DNA from 4 places in the Bacillus paranthracis genome. Region 3 is predicted to be linked to each of the others. Evidence: riboswitches for the same ligand, from Rfam matches in the RefSeq annotation. Region 3 holds a riboswitch; each other region holds the start of a gene.
The links. Region 3 has a riboswitch for S-adenosylmethionine ahead of metK (methionine adenosyltransferase). Riboswitches for the same ligand answer to the same signal wherever they lie in the genome.
Positions count from the first base shown of each region.

Region 1: linked by a shared signal. The riboswitch ahead of NLJ82_RS01095 (ABC transporter permease) and the one ahead of metK (methionine adenosyltransferase) in region 3 are both predicted to bind S-adenosylmethionine.
Region 2: linked by a shared signal. The riboswitch ahead of NLJ82_RS07375 (YezD family protein) and the one ahead of metK (methionine adenosyltransferase) in region 3 are both predicted to bind S-adenosylmethionine.
Region 4: linked by a shared signal. The riboswitch ahead of NLJ82_RS26670 (bifunctional O-acetylhomoserine aminocarboxypropyltransferase/cysteine synthase) and the one ahead of metK (methionine adenosyltransferase) in region 3 are both predicted to bind S-adenosylmethionine.

Region 1 covers NZ_CP101135.1:188,404-193,524, reverse strand. The annotation lists gene NLJ82_RS01100 (ABC transporter permease) at 1-900, opposite strand, end outside; gene NLJ82_RS01095 (ABC transporter permease) at 918-1,835, opposite strand; SAM riboswitch class I at 1,971-2,076, opposite strand; gene NLJ82_RS01090 (DUF3951 domain-containing protein) at 2,248-2,463, shown strand; gene NLJ82_RS01085 (hypothetical protein) at 2,480-2,983, opposite strand; gene NLJ82_RS01080 (hypothetical protein) at 3,258-3,704, shown strand; gene NLJ82_RS01075 (multidrug effflux MFS transporter) at 3,738-4,949, opposite strand; gene NLJ82_RS01070 (DUF3981 domain-containing protein) at 5,116-5,121, opposite strand, start outside.
Region 2 covers NZ_CP101135.1:1,444,129-1,449,249, forward strand. The annotation lists gene NLJ82_RS07365 (DUF3888 domain-containing protein) at 1-446, shown strand, start outside; lysine riboswitch at 536-717, shown strand; gene lysA (diaminopimelate decarboxylase) at 898-2,214, shown strand; SAM riboswitch class I at 2,332-2,440, shown strand; gene NLJ82_RS07375 (YezD family protein) at 2,513-2,656, shown strand; gene NLJ82_RS07380 (phosphoadenylyl-sulfate reductase) at 2,743-3,447, shown strand; gene sat (sulfate adenylyltransferase) at 3,486-4,622, shown strand; gene cysC (adenylyl-sulfate kinase) at 4,635-5,121, shown strand, end outside.
Region 3 covers NZ_CP101135.1:4,513,402-4,518,522, reverse strand. The annotation lists gene NLJ82_RS23390 (hypothetical protein) at 1-138, opposite strand, end outside; gene pckA (phosphoenolpyruvate carboxykinase (ATP)) at 429-2,015, opposite strand; SAM riboswitch class I at 2,244-2,365, shown strand; gene metK (methionine adenosyltransferase) at 2,535-3,734, shown strand; gene NLJ82_RS23375 (GNAT family N-acetyltransferase) at 3,776-4,300, opposite strand; gene NLJ82_RS23370 (hypothetical protein) at 4,324-4,500, opposite strand; gene NLJ82_RS23365 (hypothetical protein) at 4,507-4,686, opposite strand; gene NLJ82_RS23360 (MogA/MoaB family molybdenum cofactor biosynthesis protein) at 4,926-5,121, shown strand, end outside.
Region 4 covers NZ_CP101135.1:5,151,434-5,156,554, forward strand. The annotation lists gene metA (homoserine O-acetyltransferase MetA) at 104-1,009, opposite strand; gene NLJ82_RS26670 (bifunctional O-acetylhomoserine aminocarboxypropyltransferase/cysteine synthase) at 993-2,291, opposite strand; SAM riboswitch class I at 2,383-2,487, opposite strand; gene NLJ82_RS26675 (YjjG family noncanonical pyrimidine nucleotidase) at 2,761-3,456, opposite strand; gene NLJ82_RS26680 (transcriptional regulator YeiL) at 3,563-4,234, shown strand; gene NLJ82_RS26685 (FMN-dependent NADH-azoreductase) at 4,296-4,922, opposite strand; gene NLJ82_RS26690 (response regulator) at 5,114-5,121, opposite strand, start outside.

The DNA of each region.
Region 1 (5,121 bases), 920 kb from region 3:
ACCAATTGCATTAAATGCGAACATAATAAGCGCAATCATCAGTGATGGGAAGAAAAGTTGCCACCATTCCCCACTTAATAATGTCCCAAGCGCATCATTCGTCATTGTCCCCCAGCTTGCCGCCGGTGATTGTACTCCCAGTCCGATGAAGCTTAAAAATGATTCTGAAAAAATAGCCGCTGGAATTGTAAATGATAAATTTACGATAATAATACCTGTTAAGTTCGGAATGATATGTCCATATATAATCTTCATATGAGATGTGCCTAATCGTTCCGCTGCAATAACAAATTCTCTTTGCTTTAAAGATAAGACTTGCGCCCTAACGAGACGTGCCATACCAATCCAACCTGTTAATGCAAGGGCGATAATAATTGTAAAAAGTCCTGGTTTCATAATGATTAGCAATAAAATTACAATTAATAAATATGGGATACCGTATAATATTTCAATCCCTCGTACAATCCACTCATCTATTAACGTTCCAAGGCGATTACGCCCTCTCACATATCCACTAAATCCTCCAATTAGTACACCAAGTCCTATATCAAGAACAGCTGCTACTAATCCAACTACTAACGAAATTTTCCCACCAGCCCAAGTACGCGCCCAAATATCTCTACCTAAATCATCTGTTCCAAACCAATGCTCACTACTAGGAGGTAGATTTGTCGCCTCTTTTACTTGTTCACTCGCAGTAAAAGTGGTTAAACTTTCACCGATAAGAGAAAAAATAATAATGAGTAACAATGTCACCGTTCCTAGAACTGCGATTGGATTCGATACAAACTTACGAAACACTTCTTTTTTTCTGCTAATTGCTTGCTGATCTTTATTTCTCGTTAATTCTTTTTTCTCTTCATTTGTCAATAACTGTTTATTAATTTCATAAGCACCCATTTAAATATCCTCCCTCCTTACGTAATAGAACGAATACGCGGATCAACAATACGATGAATAATGTCTGTAATGAAAATACAAAAAATTAATAATGCACTATAGAAAATCGTTGTCCCCATAATGACTGGATAATCTCGGTTAAAAATACTATCTACAAAATATTTTCCGAGACCAGGAATTGCAAAGATTTTTTCAATAATAAAAGTCCCCGTTAACAACCCAGCCATTAACGGCCCAACAAATGTAAGTACCGGAACAATTGCATTTCGAAGAGCATGTCTTATAATAATTTTCTTAATCGGTATACCTTTCGCTCTCGCTAACTTAATATAATCACTCTGCAGTACTTCGATCATATTAGAGCGAACAAACCTTGTAATCACTGCGATTGGTCCTAACGCTAATGCAAAGGATGGCAATACCGTATGTTCAAATGTACCCCAAGAGGCTACTGGTAAGAGCTCGAATTGAATAGCGAATACTTGTATAAATAGTGGTGCTAAAATAAAACTCGGAATAGAAATACCGAGGATGGCAAGTAAACTTACACCATAATCAATTACTTTCCCATGATAGAGAGCAGCAAATGTACCTGCAGCAATTCCGACTAGCAATGAAATAATAAGTGCTTGTAAACCAATAATTGCTGATGGACCAAAGCCAGTTGTTATGATTTCTGATACACCTTGCCCGGTTGATTGAACAGATTCACCAAAATCAAAATGAACTACGCCGTCTAAATAAGCAACATATTGATTCCATAACGGTTCATCAAGGTGATACTTCGCTCTCATATTTTGCACAACTTCCTCCGGAAAGATCTTTGCATCTGATGAAAATGGATCCCCCGGAATAATATGCATAATTAGAAATGTCACCGTCGTAATAACCCATAGTGTGAACACCATAACCGATAATTTTTTAATTACATACACTCCAATACCCCCTAAACACATATATTTACTTAGTTTTATGAACGTGCTTTTTCCATTACTCCCTTTTCCCTTTTTAGAATACAAAAAGCCTTGATCTTAAAAAATAAGATCAAGGCTTAATAAACAAAGGCCCATCACTTATCTTTCAAGACTTGCTTGCTGGAATTAGCACGGTGTTCCTATTACAGAACCCGCTGCTGAGGTGTCATAGGGCCAGTCCCTCTACCTCTCTGGATAAGTAAATTGCTATTTTATTATTTGGTTCAAATTGTATATTTCGAATTATAATTCTGAAAAAATGAAAAGTCAATCAAATTGGGTATATTTAGAAAAATCAGTTTTTAATAGTGTATTTATCTAAATTACAGTTTTTCGCCTATAATAAAAAAACCGATATGAAAGGAGTTATATGATGGATCCCTTACTTCTAGCAACTATAGGATTACCATTAACAATCGTTATACTTGTTATCATTGGATTTTATAAACTTTTCATTAAAAAGAAAAGCATTACCTCTTTTTACACCCCCTTTGATAATATTACCGGGCAAACTATTTCCGAATTTCACGAAGAACAGAAGGTATTAGTATCCGAGGATGAAGACGGCGATGGTAAGAAGAAAAAATAACCTTGCACAGGCAAGGTTATTTTTTCGTTTCTGCTTGAAAACGTTTATAGTATGTCGATGCTGTTGCAAAATTAATTTCTATATCACGAATCAACGATGAATCTTCTTCTTTAGCTAACTTCTGTAATTTTTTCATTGCTTGTTCCGATTCATTCAAGAAACCGACATATACCTCATGTTCTTGCTCTTTCGACTTCGGAACACGAATTTCTTTTCGTATATGATCAATATCTTCTAACATGCTCGTCGTTACCTTTTGCACATCTTCTTTATATGTAGCAGTCGTTATTTCCTTACCGCCCTTTTCTTTTGCCACTTCAAATAACTGCAGTGCGTTATTAATTTCTTTATTCATTTTCAAATCGTATTTTTCATGTACTGCACGGTATTCTTTCATTTCTTCTGTTTGTTCTGTAGATTGCTCTACCTTTTCTTTCGGTTCTTTCGTATCCTTATTTCCATTACATCCTGCTAGAAGGATCATACTTCCCATTACAGCAATACCCAAAACCTTCTTCATCTCTTCTTCTCCTTTTATCTACAGCTACTACTCATTATAGTTTCTTTTATCTCCACTTGTTATTATACCGAGAACATCCTACTTTTTACACTTAAGACGACATCGTAATATATATACCAACATGTTTGTCACAGTATCGTCACTTTATACAAATAACTTTTGCACTGCTTTACTACAGCACCTTACAAAACTGTAAGCACACATAAAGAACAAACCATGCTAGACTTACATATGCATAACGCAAACATATGTAAGTTTTTAAGGAGAATCATCTATGTACAATACAATGCCTTTTATGGGAGAAGATATTCGTGTACTTATTCGCGAAAAATCACTTCATATCGAAAATACAGAGAGCCTTCGCCGCGTATTAAAAAAGAAGCATGCTCCATTTAAGTTAGCCCAATATTTAAAACAACAACATACAAATCAATTTCATACAGTGCTAAATATATCAGATAAATCATTAACAATCGAAATCATCGGTCATGTCTACATTGGAAACTTCGCAGATATCTTAAAAGAAATCCCACGTATACCGAAAATTGCTCCTATTATCGTTAAAAAAGCGTATAAAATTACCGACCATACCGATATTATCGACTGCGGGGAAAAAGAAGTTGATAGTAATCGCTGGGTGTGGGATAAACTTGCTATTTTATATGATACGATCATGAATAATATGTATGAGGTATTTGAAAGAAATGAAAAAAAGAACTGATTCAAATATTCCCTTTGAATCAGTTCTTTTTTGTTAAGCCTCTAAATTTTGTCTTGCTTGCAGTTCAAACTGCTTTTCACTTCTTCTAGCCATAAATAAATAGCATAGTACCGCACCAATTTCACAAAGAGCTATTACAACACCCATCGGTAATGCGGTATTACTTCCACCAATACCTACTAGCGGTGCAACAAGCGCTCCTGAAATGAACTGTAATAAGCCTAATAAAGCTGATGCTGTTCCTGCAGCTTGTTTTTGATTTCTCATCGCTAATGAGAACCCAGTTGTTGAGACAACCCCAACACTTGATACGACAAGGAATAACGAGCATAAAACACCAATTAACCCTATTCCTAATAAGATTGTTAGTAGTAAAGATAAACCACCAACAGCTGCAATAACAATACCAGAGACAAATAATGTCTTCTCATTCACTTTCCCTGCTAAACGACCCGTAACCTGACTCGCAATAATAATACCGATACCGTTGATTGCAAAGAATAAACTAAATTGCTGTGGTGATGCTCCGTATATGTTCTGCAACACAAATGGTGAGCCCGAAATGTATGCAAACATTGCCGCCGTTACTAATCCTTGTGACAATGCATATCCCATAAACAAACGGTCCTTTAACAGTTTTCCGTACGTCGCTAACGTCCCTGACAAACCGCCTGTTTCTCTTTCTTCAGGAGGTAATGTTTCACGTAATACGAAAGTAGCTGATATTAACATAAATACACTTATTGCTCCGAGAACGATAAAGACACCGCGCCACGTTGTAAACTGTAATAATTGTCCCCCAATAATCGGTGCCAAAATAGGTGCTGCTCCGTTTACTAACATAAGCAGTGAGAAGAATTTCGTCATTTCAGAACCTGAATACATGTCACGTACCATTGCACGTGATATAACAATTCCGGCTGATCCTGAAGCTCCTTGTAGGAAGCGTAATAATACTAAAGTCCAAATAGATGGTGCAACAGCACAAAGTAAAGAAGAAGCAACATAAATAATAAGAGCAATAATAAGAGGTTTGCGTCTTCCGTAAATATCACTAATTGAGCCAACAAATAATTGTCCTACTGAAAGCCCAAGCAAACAAGCTGTTAATGTAAGCTGTGCTAGAGATGCACCTGTTTGCAAGTCATCCGTTAATTTCGGTAACGAAGGCAAATACATATCAATAGATAATGGTCCAATCGCCGTAAGTGTTCCTAATACAAGAATCATCCATAACCTGTTCATCTTTACAGGCTTATATATTTCCTGATTAACTTCATTCACTTTTTTCGTTCACCCTTTCCTATACATACTAAATCGTAACAATTATAGTTACAACATAAACATACGTCAAGTATAGCGCATTTTCCTGTTTAATTTTGTAAAAAAAAGCGATAGAATCTCTATCGCTTTACTT
Region 2 (5,121 bases), 2.2 Mb from region 3:
ATGATTATTATCGTGCGCGGAAAGAATCGTGTAACAATACGGAGGTTATAATGCGAAAATTATTATATTTTATAGTATGCAGTAGTGTTATACTTTTTGCTTCACCAAGTGTGTCGGTAGCAGAGTATGATGCACCTCTTATGGAAGATGCCCTTTATTCTGTGTTATTTCCGAAAATAAATAAAGCAATCGAAAAACAATATGGGAGCTTGAAGCCTTATCAATGCCCGAAAATTATTAGTTTAAAAAAAGTGTATAGCGGTACATATTTATTTCAAGCGAGTATTGAAGTGACTAAGTATGAACGTGTTGCAGGGAAAATTGCGCCACCATTTGAGAAGGTAACGATTACATTTAATAACGAAGAAGGTGAATGGGAAGTGACAAAGGTTTCAGTAAAGCGCTTACCAAACGATACGAAACTAAACTGTCAAAAAGCAATATAAAAAATTGTTTGACAAATAAAATGGTCCTTTGGTATTGTTAATAGCAACAATTAGATGTTTGAAAATTAAATAGACTTACCTCATCTACTCTCAAAGGTAGAGGCCGCGATAGGAAAGAGTAAGCTATGGGAGATTTAATGGAATCTGTGATCATAGGTTGAAAGGGACTATTGCCGAAATATAAGAATAACCATCTTATTCATATATTGGGACTGCATTGAATAAATGTAGTACTGTCATAAGATTTATTTTATGGAGAGCTATTTGGAGATGTTGATGCGGTTTCTTATTTTGAGGAGATAACAACTCGTTTATTTTTTCAATATATATTTTTCCTAATAAGAAACGCGTGTGAACATTGTTCCGCGCGTTTTTTGTCTATCTAAAAGCGTGCTGCAATGAATAGAAGATTGGGGTTATGAGTTTTAGAGGAAATAAGGGAGGAATTCAAATGTATTTACACGGCACAAGCCGAATCAATGGGCAAGGACACTTAGAAATTGGAGGGTGCGACACGACGCAGCTAGCAAAACAATATGGAACACCACTTTATGTATACGATGAAGAGTCAATTCGAGGAAAGTGCCGCGCGTTTCATCGTGCTTTTAAAGAAAGTGGGTTCTCTTATCAAGTAGCATATGCAAGCAAGGCGTTCTTGTGCATGGAGATGTGCCGAGTAGCTCGTGAAGAGAATATGTCATTAGATGTTGTTTCTGGAGGAGAATTATATACTGCACTACAAGCAGGATTTCCTGCATCGCGCATTCATTTTCATGGCAATAACAAAACAGATGAAGAAATTGTGATGGCTCTTCAGGCGAATATTGGTTGTTTTGTCGTAGATAACTTCTTAGAATTAGAAATTTTGCATGATTTAGCAGTGCAACATGGGAAATTTGTGAACATATTAATTCGTGTAACGCCCGGAGTAGAGGCGCACACACATGAATATATTACAACAGGTCAAGATGATTCAAAATTTGGATTTGGCGTGTCAAATGGTCAAGCGATGCAGGCAATTGAGCTTGCTTTACAAAAATCAAATTATAACGTGTTAGGAATTCATTCACATATCGGATCACAAATATTTGAAACGGCTGGCTTTGTGCGAGCGATTGAAGTTCTTCATCAATTTTTAGAAGAATTGAGAGAGCGAACAAACTATGTAGTAAAAGTGCTAAATGTGGGCGGAGGATTCGGAATACGCTATACAGAATCAGATACACCATTAACTCTTGAGACATATGTGCGAGCTGTAACAAGTGCGGTGAGAGAACAATTTACAGTATGTGAATATCCACTACCGGAAATATGGGTTGAACCAGGTCGTAGCATTGTAGGTGATGCTGGAACGACACTTTATACAGTCGGATCTGTGAAGGACATTCCGGGTATTCGGAAATATGTATCAGTGGATGGTGGGATGACTGATAATTTAAGACCTGCTTTATATAACGCTCGTTATGAAGCGATGTTAGCGAATCGAGGGAATGATGAGAACGAGGAAGTTGTTTCGATTGCAGGGAAATGCTGTGAGAGTGGAGATATGTTAATTTGGGATATTACTTTACCGAAAGTTGCCTCTGCCGATTTACTAGCGATTTCTTGTACAGGGGCATACGGGTACTCGATGGCGAATAATTATAATCGGATTCGTAGACCAGCTGTCGTCTTCGTGAAAGGCGGTACATCACAAATTGTTGTAGAGCGCGAAACATATGAAAATATTATTGGGAACGATCGCATACGTATTAAAGAACTTGTTTAAATGAGGAAAAAGGAGTTGTTCGGATGGGCAATTCCTTTTTTGTAAAATAAAATAATTAAAATATATCGGAAAACTAGGATTGAAAAAAATCAGAATTATGATAAAATACAAATACAAAGCTTATCAAGAGAAGCGGAGGGAACTGGCCCGGCGAAGCTCGGCAACCTGCTTATAGAAAGCAAGGTGCTAAATCCAGCAAAATGGAATCCATTTTGAAAGATAAGGTAAAATATATTACCGAACAGTCTTTTCGAAATGGGAAAGATTTTTTTTATGAATAAAAAGGGGGGCTGTTCGCGTGAGTGTACGGGAACATTTTGAGGAAGTATCTGAGAAAATTGAAGCGATGCTTGCTGATATGAAATATGGTTCAATTACAATTGTTGTGCAAGATGGAAAAGTCATTCAATTAGAGAGAAGTGAAAAAGTACGTTTAAAGTAAAAAGCGCTGACTAGAAAAACTAGAGGCGGTTTTAACCTATTTTATTAGGTTAAAACCGTCTTTTTGCTTTTACAGGGGGAAAAAACATGTTGACGTATGAAACGTGGGAAGAAAATGATGTTTCATTTTCAGAAGAAGATGAAACGAAAGGCGCGTTATCTGCATTAAGTTGGGCTTATAAAGAATATAAAAGTGAAATTGTATACGCATGTAGCTTCGGAGTGGAAGGGATGGTACTGCTGCATCTTATTAACCAAGTAAATCCATCTGCTAAAGTTGTTTTTTTAGATACTAACGTACATTTTCAAGAAACGTATGAATTAATTCAAAAAGTGCGGGAACGATTTCCTTCATTAAATATTATAGAAAAACAGCCAAAACTTACACTTGATGAACAAGCCAACTTGCATGGTAACAAGCTATGGGAAAGCAATCCTAACCTTTGTTGTAATATTAGGAAAATTTTACCATTAGAAGAATCATTAGCGAATGAAAAAGCGTGGATATCGGGGTTGAGGAGGGAACAATCAGAAACGCGTAAGCATACAAAGTTTATAAATCAAGATCATCGCTTTCAATCTATTAAAGTTTGTCCGCTCATTCATTGGACGTGGAAAGAGGTATGGCGATATGTATACAAGCATAGCTTGCCGTATAACCCATTACATGATATTGGATATCCAAGTATTGGGTGTGAGAAGTGTACGTTGCCTGTAGGAGAGGGTGGCGATTCAAGAGATGGTAGATGGGCTGGGAAAGTGAAAACTGAATGTGGTCTTCATTATCAATAAGATGAATCTTGAAATAAAACTAAGAGGGGATATAGAACATGAGTACAGTAAACGAATTAGTAAACCGTGTAGACGAGACATATGACGTATTACAAATTGAAAAAGAAATTGGGCTAGATAACATTGCGTTAAGTGATTTAGAACTATTAGCGACAGGGGGATATAGCCCGCTTACTGGTTTTTTAGGAAAGAAAGATTATGATTCGGTTGTAGAAACGCTTCGTTTAGCTAATGGGAGCGTTTGGAGTATACCCATTACATTACCAGTAACAGAAGAAGTAGCAGAGACGCTAAAAGTTGGAGAGGAAGTAAAACTTGTTAACGGTGGAAATGTATATGGTGTCATTCAAATAGAAGATATTTTTGTGCCTGATAAGGAAAAAGAAGCGTTACTAGTGTATAAAACGACGGATGAGGCTCATCCTGGAGTGAAAAAATTATACGAAAGACCGAACGTTTACGTCGGAGGAGCTATTGTACTGACGAAACGCTTTGAAAATAATCCGTTTCCTTCTTATCATTTAGACCCAATTGAAACGAGAGAAGAATTTAAAAAACGTGGTTGGAAAACAGTAGTAGGATTTCAAACGAGGAACCCGGTGCATCGTGCCCATGAATATATTCAAAAATCTGCTCTTGAAATTGTAGATGGACTCTTTTTAAATCCGCTCGTTGGGGAAACGAAGTCGGATGATATTCCAGCTGATGTAAGGATGGAAAGCTATGAAGTATTACTTCAAAACTATTATCCGAAAGATCGTGTCTTTTTAAGTGTATTTCCTGCGGCAATGCGTTACGCAGGACCGAGGGAAGCAATATTCCATGCATTAGTTAGAAAGAATTTTGGATGTACCCACTTTATCGTAGGGCGCGATCATGCTGGGGTAGGAGATTATTACGGAACTTATGAAGCACAAGAAATTTTTACAAACTTTACAGTGGAAGAGTTAGGGATTACACCGTTATTTTTTGAACATAGTTTTTACTGTACGAAATGTGAAGCGATGGCTTCGACGAAAACATGCCCGCACGGAAAAGAAGATCATGTTATTTTATCGGGTACGAAAGTAAGAGAACTATTAAGAAACGGTGAGATTCCGCCAAGTACATTTAGTCGTAAAGAGGTAGTAGAGGTACTAATTAAAGGTTTGAAAAAAGAAGTAGTAACAGAATAGGGAGAGAATGAAATGGATACGAATATTACTTGGCATACAACTTCTGTTTCAAAAGATGAGAGAAGAGTGAAGAATGGGCATCATAGTTTTGTAATTTGGTTTACTGGTTTATCAGCTTCGGGTAAATCTACAGTAGCGAACGCGGTTGCTCGTAAACTATTTGAAAAGAATATTGGAAACTATGTACTTGATGGAGATAATATACGCCACGGTTTAAATAAAGACTTAGGTTTTTCTGAAAGTGATCGTATGGAAAATATAAGACGGATTGGCGAAGTGGCGAAGCTATTTGTAGATCAAGGGACTGTTGTTCTTACAGCGTTTATTTCACCGTTTCGAGTAGACCGAAAACAAGTTAGAGATCTATTAGCTGCAGATGAATTTATAGAAGTGTTTGTAAAATGTCCAATTGAAGAGTGTGAGAAACGTGATCCGAAAGGGCTTTATAAAAAAGCAAGAAAAGGTGATATTAAAGACTTTACAGGTATCGATTCACCGT
Region 3 (5,121 bases):
TCCGGTAATTAGAATAATATATTTTATCGTTTCACTTGTATGCTCAAATAAATGAACGTTAAGCATTACAAGTCCCCAAAACATTTGAATCGCTCCATAACTGAATAAATTTTTTCCTGTACGAGAAAATTTTTCCATAGGTTTCATCCCTTCCTATATATGTAAATTATATCATGAAAAACTAAAAACAAATAACTATAAAGTGAAAATTATGTAAATTAACAAACGAAGTCACAGATGAAGAGAGTAACGTTTCACTTTATATAAGATATAGAAAGAAGCTTACGTAAAAAACGTAAGCTTCTTTTTTATGTAAGTGTGTGTAACCGTTAAGCCGCATTGGGTTTTGTCGGTGAGTACGCGAAACTTTACGGTTACACGACACTTATTCATATGAGTAAAGGGTTATTCCAACAGAAAGTTTGCGCTTAAGCGATTGGGCCGCCTAAGTTAATAATGTCTTCAGATACGCTGTCGAACTTTTTGAAGTTAGCTTTGAATTCATTTGCAAGTTCGATTGCTTTTGCTTTATAAGCAGCTTTATCAGCCCAAGTTTGTTCAGGCATTAACACTTCGTCAGGTACACCTGGTACGTGAAGTGGAACTTCAAGACCGAAGATGTCATGTTTAGCTGTTTCAGTTTTCGCAAGTTCACCGCTTAATGCTGCTTGAATCATTGCACGAGTGTAACCTAAGTTCATACGTTTACCAACGCCGTATTCGCCACCAGTCCAGCCAGTGTTTACTAAGAATACTTTCGCATCGTGTTTCTCAATTTTTTCACCAAGCATTTCAGCATAGCGAGATGCATCAAGTGGTAAGAATGGTGAACCGAAGCAAGTTGAGAATGTTGCTTGCGGAGATGTAACACCGCGCTCTGTTCCTGCTAGTTTACTAGTGTAACCACTTAAGAAGTGATACATAGCTTGTTCTTTTGATAACTTACTGATTGGAGGCAATACGCCAGATGCATCAGCAGTTAAGAAGATAATTGTATTTGGGTGTCCTGCAACACTTGGCAGTACGATATTGTCAATCGCATGCATAGGGTATGCAGCACGAGTATTTTCTGTTAAAGTAGTATCGTTATAGTCTGCGATACGCGTTTGGTCATTAATGATAACGTTTTCTAAAACAGATCCAAATGTGATTGCATCGAAAATTTGTGGTTCTTTCTCGTGAGAAAGGTTTACACATTTCGCGTAGCAACCGCCTTCAATATTGAATACACCGTTATCAGACCAACCGTGCTCATCATCACCGATTAATTTACGGTTTGGATCAGCAGATAATGTTGTTTTACCTGTTCCAGATAAACCGAAGAATAATGCTACATCGCCTTCTTCACCTACGTTTGCAGAGCAATGCATAGAAAGGATATCTTGTTCAGGTAATAAGAAGTTCATAATAGAGAAGATTGATTTTTTCATTTCTCCAGCGTATTCTGTACCACCAATTAGTACGATACGTTTTTCGAATGAAACCATAATGAATGCTTCAGAGTTTGTACCGTCAACAGCTGGATCAGCTTTGAAATTCGGTGCAGAAACAATTGTGAACTCTGATTCATGAGTTGTTAATTCTTCTTCAGTTGGACGAATGAATAGTTGATGTACAAATAAATTGTGCCATGCATATTCATTAATAACTTGAATTGGTAGGCGGTAATTGCGGTCAGCGCCTGCAAATCCTTTGAAGACGAATAACTCTTCTTTCTCTTTTAAGTATTCTAAAACTTTCGTATATAATTTATTAAAATGTTCTTCAGAAATCGGTTGGTTCACTGCTCCCCAAGCAATTTTGTCAGCAACCGATGCTTCTTTCACAATAAATTTATCTTTAGGAGAACGTCCTGTATATTTTCCAGTTGAAGCAGAAACGGCACCAGTCGAAGTTAATTTCCCTTCATTTCGCATTAATACTTTTTCCACTAATTGCGGAACACTTAGTTGAATCTGTGCATTGCTTCCGTTCAATAATTCGTGTAAACCAATTTGGACATTCACAGTACTCATATTTATATACCATCCTTTTCATTTAATGAAATATTTCTCGTAATCCCCAATAAGAGTATAACACAATTATATAAATAATGTATACTATTTATTTCTTTTTGTTTGTGTGAATACATTATTTCCTTATTAATATTTCATTTTAGGCGCATTGAGAAAAACTTTCACGAAAATGTGAATATTAATTGACAAATGAATATCATTTCTTTAGTATAGGTTGGGACGGATACTCTCTTATCCCGAGCTGGCGGAGGGACAGGCCCGATGAAGCCCAGCAACCTCACTTGTATTGGTAAACACAAGTGAATAGGTGCTAAAACCTGTGCGAGGCTACAGGTCTCGAACGATAAGAGCGAAGGGCAAAAAGCAGTATGCAAGTAGCAAATTAAACCTTTCCTCTCTATTATGTAGGAAAGGTTTTTCTGTATGCTTGTGTGGGAGAATAAATGTATGTCGCAATCTGTGGCAAATTAAGGATGAGTTCCGTACAATATATACAATTACTGTAGGGAGGTTTACCACATGACAAAAAAACGTCATCTGTTCACATCTGAGTCTGTAACTGAAGGACATCCAGATAAAATTTGTGACCAAATTTCTGATTCAATTTTAGATGCGATCTTATCAAAAGACGCAAATGCACGTGTAGCTTGTGAAACAACTGTAACAACTGGTTTAGTATTGGTAGCGGGGGAAATTACGACTTCTACTTACGTAGATATTCCAAAAATCGTTCGTGAAACAATTCAAGGCATTGGTTACACACGCGCAAAATACGGATTCGATGCAGAAACTTGTGCAGTTTTAACATCTATCGATGAGCAATCTGCTGACATCGCTATGGGTGTTGACCAAGCGCTAGAAGCACGCGAAGGTCAAATGACTGACGCTGAGATTGAGGCAATTGGTGCAGGAGACCAAGGTTTAATGTTTGGTTTCGCATGTAATGAAACACAAGAGTTAATGCCACTTCCAATCTCGCTTGCTCACAAATTAGCTCGCCGTTTAACTGAAGTACGTAAAAATGATACATTATCATACCTACGTCCGGATGGAAAAACGCAAGTTACAGTTGAGTATGATGAAAATGGTAAACCAGTACGTGTTGATACTATCGTAATTTCTACACAACATCACCCAGATGTTACATGGGAAGAAATCGATCGCGACTTAAAAGAGCACGTAATTAAAGCTGTAGTACCAGCAGAATTAATCGATGGAGAAACGAAATTCTTCATTAACCCAACTGGCCGCTTCGTAATTGGTGGACCACAAGGTGATGCTGGTTTAACAGGACGTAAAATCATCGTTGATACTTACGGTGGATACGCTCGCCATGGTGGCGGTGCATTCTCTGGTAAAGATGCAACGAAAGTTGACCGTTCTGCAGCATATGCAGCTCGTTATGTTGCGAAAAACATCGTAGCAGCTGGTCTTGCTGAAAAAGCAGAAGTACAACTTGCATACGCAATCGGTGTAGCACAACCAGTATCAATTTCAGTTGATACATTCGGCACTGGTAAAGTATCTGAAGACGTATTAGTAGAACTAGTTCGTAACAACTTCGATCTTCGCCCAGCTGGTATTATTAAAATGCTAGACTTACGTCGCCCAATTTACAAACAAACTGCAGCTTACGGCCACTTCGGACGTACTGATGTAGATCTATCATGGGAACGTACAGACAAAGCTGCAGCTTTAAAAGAGCAAGCTGGTCTATAATATATGAAAAAAAGCTTTGCGCAGTGAGCGCAAAGCTTTTTTTATATATAATTACGTTGGAATAAAGCGAAGAATTCAATATCATGCCAAGTGCCATTGCGGAATATAGCTTCTTTACAAGTTCCTTCATGTTGAAAACCGAGCGATTTATATAATTTAATTGCTCTATCGTTAAAAGAAAATACTCGTAAAGAAAGGCGATGTAAATTTAATTCTAAAAATGCATAATCCAATAATAAGATGAAAGCTTCCTTCCCATAACCTTGCCCCCAGTAACTCTTGTTACCAATATCAATAATACATTCAGCGTTTCGATTATACGAATCAATATGAATTAAAGAAGTAATACCAATTGAAAGATGCGTAGCTTTTTCTTCAATGATATAGCTCTTAGAGTTCGGAGAATGAATAAATTGCTGGCAAAGTTTTTCTGTGTCTTGAAGGGAATATTTATCAAGAGTGAGAGTAGTTGAACTCATAACGTCCATATCATTATGCCATTTATAATATGTTAGAATATCATCTTCGGAAAACTTTCGTAACTGGATACGGTTTGATTCAAACAATGTAAGTCCCCCTTTTGTATTTACTATTTTTTGTTCATTATTTCAACACAAGAGCTACAATAAATCTCTCCTTCTAGCTCAATATACTTTTTCATATTCGTCATGCCATTTGCCGGAAGCGGCATATGAATCCATGCTTTTTCATATGTTTGTATTTCTTTTTGGCATGATTTACAAACAGTTGGCTTTTTTTGAAACATGTGAAATTAACTTTTCATTTGACGTGCTTTGCCCGCACAAAATGCACTGCTTAGTAAAAATAGCGTGGCGCATATAATACTTACTAATGTAGCGTATGGAATTGCGCCTTTTAGAGAAAAGCCGACAGTGATGGAAGCGATAAATAAGAGGATGAATGTTGTTGTTAATTTTTTGTATAGTTCCATAATAGGTAGACCTCCAATTTATTTTTTAGTACAAGTTTTAAAATTGAATTCTATGTATGTAGAAAATATAAAGAGTAGCTAAAGGTGTGTAGTCTAAGGAGTATAAGAAAGTACACTTTCCTTTTTGTGGGTTATTATACTTATATTGTATCATGGCGCATTGTTGGCTTCATACATAATTGTGTAAAGATATGTATGATAAAATGAAGAAAAGTCTTTAAGAAAGGAAAGATGAAAAAATGAGCGTAACCGAACATAAAAAACAAGCGCCCAAAGAAGTGCGCTGCAAGATTGTAACAATTTCCGATACACGTACAGAAGAGACAGATAAGAGCGGACAACTATTACATGAACTATTAAAAGAAGCAGGCCATACAGTGACTTCTTATGAAATTGTGAAAGATGATAAAGAAAGTATTCAGCAAGCTGTGTTAG
Region 4 (5,121 bases), 640 kb from region 3:
TTATATGAATAAAAAATCTGAAAAACAATGTTTTTTGAACATTCGGAAAAATATAGGTTAATCTTTACAAAGAAAACGTTGCCACGTGTGACACAATCTTTTTTTATAATACATAAGGGGTTTCTTGATACACGTAATAATTCAGCCAATTAGAGAATAATAGATTCCCATGGCTTCTCCACCTTACAAGCGGCTTCTCATTTGGATTATTATGCTTAAAATAGTTTTTCGGCACATCAATATTTAACCCTTTTTGGCGGTCCCGTTCGTATTCTTGCTTTAACGTATCACAACTATATTCACTATGCCCGAGCGCAAACACTTGTCTTCCTTCTTGCCCAATAACAAGGTGAACACCTGCTTCCTCAGAGTTTGCTAATAATGTTAATTCTTTCACCTCTCTAATATCACTCTCTCGTACTTCTGTATGACGCGAATGCGGGGCGAAAAACAATTCATCAAAACCTTGTAACAGTTTCACATGTTGCTCACGGACTTCATGTTCAAATACACCAAACATTTTTTCCTTAAGAGGATACTTTGGAACGCCATAATGATGATACAAACCAGCCTGTGCCCCCCAGCAAATATGAAGCGTAGATGTTACATTCGTTTTTGAATACTCCATAATACGTTTAAGCTCTTCCCAATAATCTACCTCTTCAAAAGAAAGGGTTTCAACTGGTGCTCCTGTAATAATGAGTCCATCAAATTTCTCATTCTCAATATCACGGAATGTTTTATAGAAACTCGTTAAATGTTCCTGTGCAACATTACGAGACAAATGCGATTCCATATGAAGTAAATGAACATCTAATTGCAACGGTGTATTTCCAATTAAACGAAGTAATTGCGCTTCTGTTTCTTGCTTTGTAGGCATTAAATTTAATATAGCAATTTTCAATGCCCGGATATCTTGTGTTTCTGCTCGCTCTTTTGTCATTACAAAAATATTTTCCTCCTGCAACACTTTGCGAGCTGGCAAATCTTTATCAATTATGATCGGCATGTTGTTTGCCTCCGACTAGCGCTGCTTCTAAATCTGCAATAATATCCGAAACATCTTCTATGCCAACTGATAAACGAATTAAATCTGATGTGACGCCAGCTAAGCGCTGATCTTCGGCACTTAATTGTCTATGCGTTGTACTAGCAGGATGTATAACGCAAGTTCGCGCATCAGCCACATGCGTTACGAGAGTTGCTAGTTTTACATTTGAAATAAATTCTTTTGCTGCTTCTAATCCTCCCTTAATGCCGAATGTTAAAACACCACTAGCACCTTTTTTCAAATACTTTTGTGCTAACGAGTAATTTTCATTACTATTTAATCCCGGATAGTTCACCCATTCAATACGTTCATGATCAGCAAGCCATTTAGCAACTGCAAGAGCATTTTCACTATGACGCTCCATTCGTAAATGCAATGTTTCTAAGCCGATATTGCTAATATACGCATTAAATGGGCTCATACAGTTTCCGTAGTCTCTTAATAATTGAACACGTGCCTTCACAATATAAGCTGCTGCACCAAAATTTTGAACGTAACTTACGCCGTGATAACTTGGATCCGGTTCAACTAGTTCAGGATATTTCCCGTTTGTCCAATCGAAGTTCCCTCCGTCAATTACAATGCCACCTAACGAACTTGCATGACCATCAATATATTTTGTCGTAGAATGAACGATAATATTTGCTCCATGTTCAAATGCTTGGCATAAATAAGGAGTTGCTAATGTATTATCCACGATAAAAGGTACTTCCAACTCTTTCGCTGCATCTGAAAGTTCTTTGAAATTTAAAACGTTCATCGCCGGATTTCCTAGCGATTCTGCATAAACGAGTTTCGTCTTATCATTAGCAAGGGCCACAATTTCATCAGCAGTTAAATTCGGATTAAAGAATGTAACATCGATACCAAGTTTACGCAAACTCACTCCAAATAAATTAAACGTCCCGCCATAAACTGTGGAAGAACAAAGCAAGTGGTCTCCGCTACTACAAATATTTAAAACAGCAAGCATAATAGCAGCTTGCCCAGAAGCCGTTGCAACAGCACCTACACCACCCTCTAAATCCGCTAACTTTTGCTCAAATGCAGCTAAAGTAGGATTTCCAATACGCGTGTAGATATATCCTTCTGCCTCTAAATTAAATAGCGCTGCTAAATCATCTGAAGTATCGTATTTATACGTTGTACTTTGATAAAGCGGTAAAACACGCGGTTCACCATTCTTTGGCGTATAGCCACCTTGCACACAAATCGTTCCTTTCCCCCATGATTCTCCCATTTCTCATTCTCCTTTCTTTTATACAAAATAAAAAACTGCCCCTTTCCTGAAAACAAGAAAGGAGCAGTTTGAAACACGCTCTAAAGGCTCTTTCTTATCTCTCAGGGTTATTACCTGCAGGATTTGGCACAATTCCGTTATACGGCTGTTGCCAAGGTTTCATCGGGCCTGTCCCTCCACCTTTTCTTGATAAGACTATGCAATTACCGTTGATTTTATAGCAATAATTTCCTCATGTCAATTAGTTTTTCTGAATGTTCTAAATTAAATACAAAGAACTTAATGTACATAACAGAAGAAATATATTCTATATCCATTTGAAAAAGACCTTTTAAAACCTCCGCTTAATTTACTATTACCAATGCTTGGGGCAGCTACTATCGGAAATGCATTTCCACTTCCAAAACATAACGAAACTACAAATAAAAAAAATAGGCAGTGTGGACAAAGGTTCCACTGCCTATTCTCATTACACATGTTGCTTCAATAATGCATATAACTCCTCAAAATTATGCACTTCATATGTCGGTATAATCCCACTATCATTTAATTTCCTTTCTGGATTAAACCAACAAGTATCAATTCCCGCTACATATCCACCTTTCATATCAGCGCTTAATGAATCCCCAATAATGAGCCCTTCTTCAGGAACAAAGTTAGGAATCCTTTCAAAAACATAATCAAAATACTCTTTCATCGGCTTTTGATAACCTGTATCTTCAGAAACGAAAATATCTTGAAACAAGGCATGTAACCCTGCATTACGTAATCGTTTATCTTGCGTCTTAGAAATACCGTTTGTCACTATATATAAATCGTACTCACTTTGAATTTGATTTATAAATTGTAAGGCACCTTCCATGAGCTGATTTCCTTCTTCTAAGTAACTGCGATAATTATTTTCGAATAATATCCCATCTACTTCTTCCCCGTATTCTTTAAACAAAATTGAAAATCGTGTATTTACAACTTCATCACGATTTATTTTACCTTCTTCAAAAGCAGTCCAAAGACTTTTATTAATTTTTTTATATTGCGCTTCAATCTCGCTAGTGAGAGACATCCCTTTCTCTTCAAAAAGCATACGTAATGCCGATTTTTCTGCCTTTTGAAAATCCAACAATGTATCATCTACATCGAATAATAATGTTTTATATTTTTTCATAAGCCCTTCACACTCTCTTTTCTACAAAAACAAATTTACGTAAATCGTATCATTCTTTCTTGTAAAAATAATAGGAGATATCTCATACTAAACATGAGGTGAAAACATGAAAGTCAGCAGAAATAGCGAAGAAATCTCTCATTACATACAAACTTACAATTTCCATACTCTTTTTTCTTTTGATATCTTACCGTATGCTGAACTACATTCCTTTCAGAAGAGAGAAAAGATATGTAATGAAGGGGTCGATGTTCCTTATCTTTATTACTTAATTTCTGGGAAAGCAAAAATATATATGAGTCACAAAAACGGAAAGGTCTCCTTGATTAACTTTATTCAGGCACCTTCGTTCATTGGGGAATTAGGATTAATTGGCGTAGAATCTGTTACGAAAACGGTGGAAGTAATGGAAGATTGTATATGCTTAGCGCTTCCTCTTAAAGATTGTCAGCATCTTTTGTTACAAGATGCTACCTTTCTACAGAAACTATGCAAATTTATCGGTGAGAAAACCATTACCCGAACAGAAAGTTATGCTAAAAATAATAGTTATCCGTTCGAAAATCGATTAGCGGCGTTTATTCTATTAACAGAACAAAATAACAGTTATATAGAAAAACATACTGAGGTTTCGGAATACTTAAATGTTAGCTACCGTCACCTTTTATATGTATTAAACCAATTTTGCCAACAAAATTACTTAAAGAAAGATGGAAGAACCTATTACATACAAGATCGAATTCAGTTAGAAAAACTAGCTGACGAACTTAAAATATAAAAAAGTAGCATTAACGTTTATCTGTTAATGCTACTTTTTTGAGTGACGATTCTATTTTCAATTAAAATTTACTTGCTACTTTAGCTGCTTCTTCAAGACCAGCTGTAATGATTTCTTCTGCTTTATCTGGGAATTGGTTATGTCCTTCAATAACTACTGTTTCCATGTTTGTTGCGCCGAAGAAGCCCATCATGCTTGCTACATATTTAACAGCCATTTCTACTTCTGCTGCTGGACCTTCAGAGTATACACCGCCGCGCGCGTTTAATAATGCAATCTTCTTATCTCCAATTAGACCAACTGGACCTTCTGGCGTATATTTAAACGTTTTACCAGCACGGTTTAAATAATCAATATATGTGTGTAACACTGCTGGAATCGTTAAGTTCCATAATGGGAAACCGAAAACGACTTTATCAGCTTCTAGGAATTGATTTAAATACTTATCAGCAACTGCTACTGCTTTTGCTTCCTCTTCAGTTAAATCAAACCCTTTACCAGCTTTGAATGTACCATTAATCATATCTACGCCTACATATGGTAATTCTTCTTTATATAAATCAAGTTCTACTACTGTATCGTTTGGATGCGCTTCTTTGTAACTTGCTAAAAACGCTTCATATAATTTTACACTAACTGCTTGTTCCGCTGGACGGTTGTTTGCTTTTACGAATAAAACTTTTGTCATTATGTTTTCCTCCTAGTACTAACTCTTCTGTTGTTATATGCTTTCAAAAAAGGTATCCCTTGTAATTGTTGTTTTGTTGCTTACAAACATATTTTATCTTTATATCAAGACAATTTCGTCCTCACATAGACGTATTTTTCCATAAAAAAAGTCCACCTTCTAAAGGCGAACTAGGTCTTACGACTTTCGTCTTATACAA